2 regions of the Citrobacter sp. FDAARGOS_156 genome follow, and region 1 is predicted to be linked to the other one. Evidence: predicted binding sites of a transcription regulator. Region 1 holds the regulator's gene; the other holds the start of a gene.
The links. The regulator PurR, encoded in region 1, represses purine synthesis genes. The targets are predictions, from matches to a motif close to CANGCAAACGTTTGCNTG.

Region 1 (5,122 bases):
TAATCGCAAAAAGGGTAGCAAAAATGGCCTGCCAGGAAAAATGTACCAGGATCCAACTGCCTAATAACGGTGCAAGTGCAGGGGATAATCCAACCAGCGGCATAATGGTGGCAAAAATGCGGTTTACTTTTTGTGAAGGATAATAATCGGTAACCAGCGCCTGCCAGATAACCGAAGCCGCACAGACACCAACGGCCTGAATAAAGCGTAGCACCAGTAAGCCGGTGGCGTTTTCTACCCACAACATGCCCAGGCTGCCCAGCGCGAAGATGGATAAGCCCAGCAGCAAAATAGGTTTGCGACCATAGTGGTCAGAGAGTGGCCCCCACAAAAGTTGTGCGACGGCAAATCCCGCTAAGAACAAGCTAAGGCTGGCACTCACGGCAGAGGCGGGCGTCTGTAAATCGGACTGAATAGCCGCAAAGGCGGGCAAATACATATCCGTTGCCAGAAAACCCAGCACGCTAAGACCTGCCAGCCAGACTAAAAACCCTTTTCCCGGTTGCATTATCGTTTCTCTTTTTAGCAATAGAACATTGCCGCTGAGTGTAGTGAGTGTAATTCTCGCTGTGAAACGCTAATATTTGCTTACTGATTTCAAATTTTTTGCAGGCAGAATATGTGGTCTGAATATTCACTTGAGGTGGTTGATGCGGTGGCGCGTAACGGTAGCTTTAGTTCTGCTGCTCAGGAGTTGCACCGCGTACCTTCGGCGGTAAGCTACACAGTGCGTCAACTGGAAGAGTGGCTGGCTGTGCCACTTTTTGAACGTCGTCATCGGGACGTGGAATTAACGCCTGCTGGCGCGTGGTTTTTAAAAGAAGGCCGATCTGTTATCAAAAAAATGCAGATCACCCGTCAGCAATGTCAGCAAATTGCCAACGGCTGGCGCGGGCAGTTGGCGATTGCAGTCGATAACATTGTCCGCCCGGATCGTACCCGCCAGATGATCGTGGATTTCTACCGCCATTTCGATGATGTGGAACTTCTGGTCTTTCAGGAGGTGTTTAACGGCGTCTGGGACGCGCTTTCAGATGGTCGGGTGGAGTTAGCTATCGGAGCAACGCAGGCCATTCCGGTAGGGGGGCGCTATACGTTCCGGGATATGGGAATGCTAAGCTGGAGTTGCGTGGTGGCCAGTCATCATCCGTTGGCGGCAATGCCGGGACCGCTCAGTGACGATACGTTGCGCAACTGGCCATCGCTGGTACGCGAAGACACGTCCCGTACGCTGCCAAAGCGTATTACCTGGCTACTGGACAACCAAAAACGCGTCGTGGTGCCTGACTGGGAATCATCGGCCACCTGCTTGTCAGCCGGACTCTGTGTCGGGATGGTACCGACGCATTTTGCTAAACCGTGGATCGATAGCGGAAAATGGGTGGCGTTACAGCTGGAAAATCCGTTCCCGGATGCCGCATGCTGTCTGACATGGCAACAGAACGATACGTCGCCGGCATTGAGCTGGCTGCTGGACTATTTAGGGGATAGCGAAACGCTGAACAAAGAGTGGCTGCGGGAGCCGGATGAGGCTCCCGCACAACAGTCTTAACGACGGTAATCGCGGAACGGGCCGTCGGCCACGGAGCGACGCTCTACCAGGCGTGGGTGTACCTCGATGGACTGCGATTCTTCACGTTTATTCACGATTCGGTCTAACAGCATGTTGAAGGCCGTTTCACCAAGTGAATCTTTTGGCTGATGGATGGTTGTCAGCGCAGGGGTGAAGTAACGGGCGTTGCGCACGTTGTCGTAACCGATAACTGAGATATCCTGCGGCACGCGCAGTCCCATCTCATCTGCGGCACACAGCGCACCCATCGCCATAATATCGCCACCACAGAATACGGCGGTTGGGCGATGTGACTGGGAGATGATTTGCTGCATAGCGCGGTAGCCGGATTCAGGCTCAAAATCACCCTGGACAATCCAGTTGTCAGGCACTTTAATCAGCGCTTCTTCCATCGCTTTCATGAAGCCAGCCAGGCGGCCTGCGCCGGTATTACGCTCCATAGGTCCTGGGATCACGCCGATCTCACGATGACCGCGTTCAATCAGATACCGGCCTGCCATGTAACCGCCTTCGAAAGCGTTATCAATGACGGTATCGGTAAAGTCGGCTTTTGCTTCGCCCCAGTCCATAACCACCATGGGAATATGGCGATACTCTTCGAGCATGGAAAGCAGTGATTCCGGATATTCTGAACACATTACCAGCAAGCCATCTACGCGCTTTTGCGCCATCATAGACAGATAAGCCTGCTGTTTTTCGAGACTGTTCCAGGCGTTGCCCAAAATCAGGGTGTAGCCTTTCTGGAAACAATTTTTCTCAACGGCCTCGATAATTTCGGCGAAATAGGCCGCTTCGCTGCTGGTTGCCAACAAACCGATCGATTTGGTGTGATTCACCTTCAGGCTACGTGCAACTGCGCTAGGGGAGTAGTGCAGCTCTTTGATCGCTGCCCAGACAGCGTTGCGCGTTTCTTCAGCGACAAAGCGCGTTTTGTTAATTACGTGTGATACGGTTGTAGTGGAAACGTTTGCTCGCTTCGCTACATCTTTAATAGTTGCCATTACATCTCACTCCAGACCATATCCTAAGCTCCTGAGAATACTCCAGGTAAACGTTTGCCTTCACACACCCTCAACGCAACGTCAGGGTTGCGGCACGCCGGGAAAACGACACGGAACGTCAGGAAGGGGTCAATGGCCGGTACGCTAATCAAGTAAGCGTGGAATTTTGTCTGATCTTAACGAAAAGGGGAAGAGTTAAAAGCAGTTATCAATATAAATCGTGAGAGATTTTTGCTTTCAAGTGTGTAAAAATGCGCAATATCACTTTTTGTGTGGGAATAAAAAGGAGAAAACTTGATGAGCACCGATCTGAAATTTTCGTTAGTAACGACCATAATTGTTCTGGGCCTGATTGTCGCGGGTGGCCTGACTGCAGCACTGCACTGATTTCCCCCGAGGGAGTTCGCTCTCCCTCATCCTTTCTGCTTGCCTTTTCCGTCCTATTTTTTGCAAATAAGCAAAAGTCTTTTGCAGTTTTGTTAACTTTATTAATTTTGCGATCAATGTCATGCTTTTGACTCTTATGATGTGTCGTGCCAAGGCTCGACGTTACGGAGTCGATAGATGAAACTAAATTATCCTTTACTGGCGCTGGCGATAGGTGCGTTTGGCATTGGAACGACCGAATTTTCTCCTATGGGGTTGCTACCCGTCATTGCCAAAGGCGTGGATGTATCCATTCCGGCCGCAGGGATGTTAATCAGCGCGTATGCGGTAGGCGTGATGGTTGGCGCCCCGCTGATGACATTACTGCTGTCCCATCGTGCGCGTCGCAATGCGCTTATCTTCCTGATGGCCATTTTTACGTTGGGTAATGTACTTTCGGCGATATCTCCGGATTACACGACGCTGATGCTGTCGCGCATTTTGACCAGTCTTAACCACGGGGCATTTTTCGGCCTTGGCTCTGTGGTTGCCGCAAGCGTGGTGCCCAAACACAAACAGGCCAGTGCCGTAGCAACTATGTTTATGGGGTTAACAATTGCCAATATTGGCGGTGTTCCCGCAGCAACCTGGCTTGGGGAAACCATCGGCTGGCGTATGTCCTTTATGGCGACGGCGGGACTGGGTGTTATCGCCATGGTCAGCCTGTTCTTCTCATTACCCAAAGGTGGGGCAGGAGAGCGCCCGGATGTCCGCAGCGAACTGGCGGTACTCATGCGTCCGCAGGTGTTGTCGGCTCTGCTGACGACCGTTCTGGGGGCCGGGGCGATGTTTACGCTTTATACCTACATCTCACCCGTGCTGCATAGCATTACTCATGCTACACCGGCGTTTGTCACCGCTATGCTGGTGCTGATTGGCGTTGGGTTCTCTATCGGTAACTATCTGGGGGGTAAACTGGCTGACCGTTCGGTTAACGGTACGCTGAAAGGCTTTTTACTGTTGCTGATGATTATTATGCTGGCGATACCTTTCCTTGCGCGTAATGAGCTGGGTGCGGCCGTGAGTATGGTGGTGTGGGGTGCAGCAACGTTTGCGGTGGTTCCGCCGCTGCAGATGCGTGTGATGCGCGTTGCCAGCGAGGCGCCTGGATTGTCATCGTCAGTTAATATTGGCGCGTTTAATCTGGGGAATGCCCTGGGAGCGGCGGCTGGTGGGGCGGTAATTTCCGGAGGGTTGGGCTACAGTTTCGTACCGGTAATGGGGGCGATTGTGGCGGGACTTGCGCTACTGCTGGTCTTTGTCTCGGCAAGGAAACAAGCGGAAGAAGTCTGCAACGCAACGAATTAAAAACAAAAACGCAGAAGGGAAACCCTTCTGCGTTGTCATCTTATGCTGCGAAGTTTTTCGCAACAAATTCCCAGTTCACCAGTGCCCAGAAGTGTTCCAGGTAGCCAGGACGGGCATTACGATAATCGATGTAGTAAGCATGTTCCCACACGTCAACGGTCATCAGCGGCGTCGCGTCAGTCGTCAGCGGTGTACCTGCGTTGGAGGTGGACACGATAGCCAGTTTGCCATCCGTTCCTTTGACCAGCCAGGTCCAGCCAGAACCGAAATTCTTGATAGCGGCATCGGTGAATTGTGCTTTGAAGTCTGCAAAGCTGCCAAAGGAGGCGGCAATCGCTTCGGCCAGTTTACCGGTCGGCTCGCCACCTGCGTTCGGGGCCAGGCAGTTCCAGTAGAACGTGTGGTTCCAGACCTGGGCTGCGTTATTGAATACACCACCTTCAGAGCTACGTACGATCTCTTCCAGTGATTTACCTTCAAACGCCGTGCCTTTAATCAGGTTATTCAGGTTAGTAACGTAAGTCTGGTGATGTTTGCCATAGTGGTATTCCAGCGTTTCGGCAGAAATGTGCGGTGCCAGAGCATCTTTGGCATACGGTAATGCAGGTAATTCGAACGACATTGCTTCTCTCCTTATTATTTATATTGAGTACACACAATAGCCTCATTGTGAGTAAGGATAGGGTAGCAAATTGAAAGGTTATGCAAAAGAAGAACTTACCCTACAGCATATTCTGTAGGGTAAGTTTTTAGCGAATTGTTTTCGGCGTCATTACACGGCGAGCGCCCACGTAGTGGCGTTGCCAGTAATCTT
Region 2 (5,122 bases), 1.9 Mb from region 1:
CGCGCCAGCCGATGTCGTTACGGCTGAAGCTGCCATCCCAGCGGATGTCGGTCATCAGGGCGTAAGCGCGTTTCTGCGCGTCTGCCACGGTATTGCCCAGCGCGGTGGCGCACAGCACGCGACCGCCGTTGGTCAGCACGCGATCGTCAGCAGACAGTTTGGTGCCCGCGTGGAACACTTTACCGTCAGAGACGTCTTCCAGCGGCAGACCGTGGATCTCATCGCCGGTATTGTAATTGCCCGGATAACCTCCGGCGGCAATGACCACACCCAGCGAAGCGCGCTCGTCCCACTCGGAGGTTTTCTCATCCAGCTTGCCGTCACAGGCGGCGAGGCAAAGATCCACCAGATCCGATTTCATGCGCAGCATGATCGGCTGGGTTTCCGGATCGCCGAAGCGGCAGTTAAACTCGATAACCTTCGGATTGCCCTGCTTATCGATCATCAGACCCGCATACAGGAAACCGGTGTAGGTGTTACCTTCCGCCGCCATGCCTTTCACGGTTGGCCAGATGATGCGTTCCATGGTGCGCTGGTGCACTTCATCGGTCACTACCGGAGCAGGGGAGTAGGCACCCATCCCGCCGGTGTTCGGGCCGGTATCGCCGTTACCCACGCGTTTGTGGTCCTGGCTGGTGGCCATCGGCAGCACGTGCTCGCCGTCGACCATCACGATAAAGCTCGCTTCTTCGCCGTCGAGGAACTCTTCGATAACGATGCGGTGGCCCGCGTCGCCAAACGCGTTACCGGCCAGCATGTCATGCACGGCGGCTTCCGCTTCCTCCAGCGTCATCGCCACGATAACGCCTTTCCCGGCAGCCAGGCCATCGGCTTTGATAACGATCGGCGCGCCTTTCTCGCGCAGGTAAGCCAGCGCAGGTTCGATTTCGGTGAAGTTCTGGTACTCCGCCGTTGGGATGTTATGACGGGCGAGGAAATCTTTGGTGAACGCTTTGGAGCCTTCCAGCTGCGCGGCACCTTCCGTTGGGCCGAAGATTTTCAGACCGGCGGCGCGGAATGCATCAACCACGCCAATCACCAGCGGCGCTTCCGGGCCAACAATGGTCAGATCGATCTTCTCGTTCTGGGCAAAGTCCAGCAGAGCCGGGATATCGGTTACGCCGATGGCCACGTTTTGCAACGCGGGCTCCAGTGCGGTACCGGCGTTACCCGGTGCGACAAAAACGGTATCAACCAGCGGGGACTGCGCGGCTTTCCAGGCCAGCGCGTGTTCGCGCCCGCCGTTGCCAATCACTAATACTTTCATCGTCTGCTCCGTGGATTAATGGCGGAAGTGGCGCATGTCGGTAAATACCATCGCAATGCCGTGTTCATTGGCGGCGGCAATCACTTCGTCATCGCGGATAGAACCGCCCGGCTGGATCACGCAGGTCACGCCCGCGGCAGCAGCGGCATCAATCCCGTCGCGGAACGGGAAGAACGCGTCGGAAGCCATAGAGGAACCTTTCACTTCCAGGCCTTCGTCGGCGGCTTTAATCCCGGCGATTTTGGCGGAGTAAACGCGGCTCATCTGGCCTGCGCCAATACCGATGGTCATATTGCCTTTGGCATAAACGATGGCGTTGGATTTAACGAACTTCGCCACTTTCCAGCAGAACAGCGCATCACGCAGCTCTTGCTCGGTCGGCTGGCGCTTGGTTACCACGCGCAGTTCAGCTTCGCTCACCATACCGAGGTCGCGGTCCTGAACCAGCAGGCCGCCGTTCACGCGTTTGAAGTCAAGGCCCGGAACGCGCTGCGCCCATTGGCCGCAGACCAGCACCCGAACGTTCTGCTTGGCTGCGGTAATTTTCAGAGCTTCTTCGGTGGCGGATGGCGCGATGATCACTTCCACGAACTGGCGGGAGATGATCGCCTGCGCGGTTTCAGCATCCAGCTCGCGGTTAAAGGCGATGATGCCGCCGAATGCTGAGGTCGGGTCGGTTTTGTAAGCACGATCGTAAGCGTCAAGAATAGAGGTGCTTACCGCTACACCGCACGGGTTGGCGTGCTTAACGATCACACAGGCCGGTTCGCTGAACTCTTTCACGCACTCCAGTGCCGCATCGGTATCAGCGATGTTGTTGTAGGAAAGCGCTTTACCCTGAACCTGCTGCGCGGTGGCAACGGACGCTTCTTTAACATTCTCTTCTATATAGAAGGCAGCCTGCTGGTGGCTGTTCTCGCCGTAGCGCATATCCTGCTTCTTAATGAAGTTCAGGTTCAGCGTACGCGGGAAGCGACCGGCGGCTTCTTTGCTTTCGCCGTGGTAAGCCGGAACCATGCTGCCGAAGTAGTTGGCGATCATGCTGTCGTAAGCGGCAGTGTGTTCGAAGGCTTTAATCGCGAGATCGAAACGGGTGTCGAGGGTCAGAGAACCGTCGTTGGCATCCATCTCTTTAATAATGGCGTCGTAGTCGCTGCTCTTCACAACGATAGCTACATCTTTATGGTTCTTGGCAGCGGAGCGCACCATGGTCGGGCCGCCGATATCAATGTTCTCTACGGCATCTTCCAGAGAACAGCCTTCGCGGGCGACGGTCTCGGCGAATGGATACAGGTTAACAACCACCATATCGATAGGCGCGATACCATGTTGTTCCATTATTCCGTCATCATGACCGCGACGACCAAGAATGCCACCGTGGACTTTCGGATGCAGGGTCTTCACGCGTCCATCCATCATTTCCGGGAAGCCGGTGTAATCGGAAACTTCGGTCACTGGCAGACCTTTCTCCGCTAAAAGGCGCGCAGTGCCACCTGTAGACAGCAACTCCACACCACGTGCGGAAAGTGCCTGAGCGAATTCGATGATACCGGCCTTGTCAGAAACACTGAGCAGAGCGCGGCGGACTGGACGACGTTGTTGCATGGTAAATCCCCTGGATTTGACTATTACAGAGAGCGTTAGGTGAATTCTTGGCTAAAAACTCAGCTAACGCCCCTTACGGGGCATCCTTGTTGTGCGGGGGCATTGTAACGAAAACGTTTGCGCAACGCTCGCGAATTTTTCTCTTTACCTCAATTCCATTATTTCATCTCTATAGATGAGGGATAAAACCAGGTGACTCTCGAAAGAGAACCTTATTTTTGTGGATAACTCTGTGTGTAAATGGGTATAAGACGGGGGTCTGCTGGGGATTGCAGCAGTCAGTCATTTTTCTGTCATTTAAGGGTTGCGGGCTGAGGGAAACTCCCTATAATGCGCCTCCATCGACACGGCGGATGTGAATCACTTCACACTAACTAGCCGGGTTGATTGAAGGGAAAAACCTGAAAATGAGGGTTGACTCTGAAAGAGGAAAGCGTAATATACGCCACCTCGCGACAGAGCGCTAAAGCGCGTCGCAACTGCTCTTTAACAATTTATCAGACAATCTGTGTGGGCACTCGAAGATACGGATTCTTAACGTCGCAAGACGAAAAATGAATACCAAGTCTCTGAGTGAACATACGTAATTCATTACGAAGTTTAATTCACGAGCATCAAACTTAAATTGAAGAGTTTGATCATGGCTCAGATTGAACGCTGGCGGCAGGCCTAACACATGCAAGTCGAACGGTAGCACAGAGGAGCTTGCTCCTTGGGTGACGAGTGGCGGACGGGTGAGTAATGTCTGGGAAACTGCCCGATGGAGGGGGATAACTACTGGAAACGGTAGCTAATACCGCATAATGTCGCAAGACCAAAGAGGGGGACCTTCGGGCCTCTTGCCATCGGATGTGCCCAGATGGGATTAGCTAGTAGGTGGGGTAACGGCTCACCTAGGCGACGATCCCTAGCTGGTCTGAGAGGATGACCAGCCACACTGGAACTGAGACACGGTCCAGACTCCTACGGGAGGCAGCAGTGGGGAATATTGCACAATGGGCGCAAGCCTGATGCAGCCATGCCGCGTGTATGAAGAAGGCCTTCGGGTTGTAAAGTACTTTCAGCGAGGAGGAAGGCGTTGTGGTTAATAACCGCAGCGATTGACGTTACTCGCAGAAGAAGCACCGGCTAACTCCGTGCCAGCAGCCGCGGTAATACGGAGGGTGCAAGCGTTAATCGGAATTACTGGGCGTAAAGCGCACGCAGGCGGTCTGTCAAGTCGGATGTGAAATCCCCGGGCTCAACCTGGGAACTGCATCCGAAACTGGCAGGCTAGAGTCTTGTAGAGGGGGGTAGAATTCCAGGTGTAGCGGTGAAATGCGTAGAGATCTGGAGGAATACCGGTGGCGAAGGCGGCCCCCTGGACAAAGACTGACGCTCAGGTGCGAAAGCGTGGGGAGCAAACAGGATTAGATACCCTGGTAGTCCACGCCGTAAACGATGTCGACTTGGAGGTTGTGCCCTTGAGGCGTGGCTTCCGGAGCTAACGCGTTAAGTCGACCGCCTGGGGAGTACGGCCGCAAGGTTAAAACTCAAATGAATTGACGGGGGCCCGCACAAGCGGTGGAGCATGTGGTTTAATTCGATGCAACGCGAAGAACCTTACCTACTCTTGACATCCACGGAACTTGCCAGAGATGGCTTGGTGCCTTCGGGAACCGTGAGACAGGTGCTGCATGGCTGTCGTCAGCTCGTGTTGTGAAATGTTGGGTTAAGTCCCGCAACGAGCGCAACCCTTATCCTTTGTTGCCAGCGGTCCGGCCGGGAACTCAAAGGAGACTGCCAGTGATAAACTGGAGGAAGGTGGGGATGACGTCAAGTCATCATGGCCCTTACGAGTAGGGCTACACACGTGCTACAATGGCGCATACAAAGAGAAGCGACCTCGCGAGAGCAAGCGGACCTCATAAAGTGCGTCGTAGTCCGGATTGGAGTCTGCAACTCGACTCCATGAAGTCGGAATCGCTAGTAATCGTGGATCAGAATGCCACGGTGAATACGTTCCCGGGCCTTGTACACACCGCCCGTCACACCATGGGAGTGGGTTGCAAAAGAAGTAGGTAGCTTAACCTTCGGGAGGGCGCTTACCACTTTGTGATTCATGACTGGGGTGAAGTCGTAACAAGGTAACCGTAGGGGAACCTGCGGTTGGATCACCTCCTTACCTTAAAGAAACGTTCTTTGTAGTGCTCACACAGATTGTCTGATGAAAAGTAAATAGCAAGGCGTCTTGCGATTGAGACTGACACG

Region 2: a site for PurR is predicted at 2,979-2,996, ahead of purH (bifunctional phosphoribosylaminoimidazolecarboxamide formyltransferase/IMP cyclohydrolase). Genes of this name have one in related genera too.

Annotation. Positions count from the first base shown of each region.
Region 1 is NZ_CP014030.2:2,480,590-2,485,711, forward strand. It holds gene punC (purine nucleoside transporter PunC) at 1-508, opposite strand, end outside; gene punR (DNA-binding transcriptional activator PunR) at 620-1,552, shown strand; gene purR (HTH-type transcriptional repressor PurR) at 1,549-2,574, opposite strand; gene cydH (cytochrome bd-I accessory subunit CydH) at 2,872-2,961, shown strand; gene AL515_RS12075 (MFS transporter) at 3,139-4,308, shown strand; gene sodB (superoxide dismutase [Fe]) at 4,349-4,930, opposite strand; gene AL515_RS12085 (C40 family peptidase) at 5,058-5,122, opposite strand, start outside.
Region 2 is NZ_CP014030.2:571,705-576,826, forward strand. It holds gene purD (phosphoribosylamine--glycine ligase) at 1-1,267, opposite strand, end outside; gene purH (bifunctional phosphoribosylaminoimidazolecarboxamide formyltransferase/IMP cyclohydrolase) at 1,283-2,872, opposite strand; rRNA gene AL515_RS02805 (16S ribosomal RNA) at 3,495-5,036, shown strand; tRNA gene AL515_RS02810 (tRNA-Glu) at 5,122-5,122, shown strand, end outside.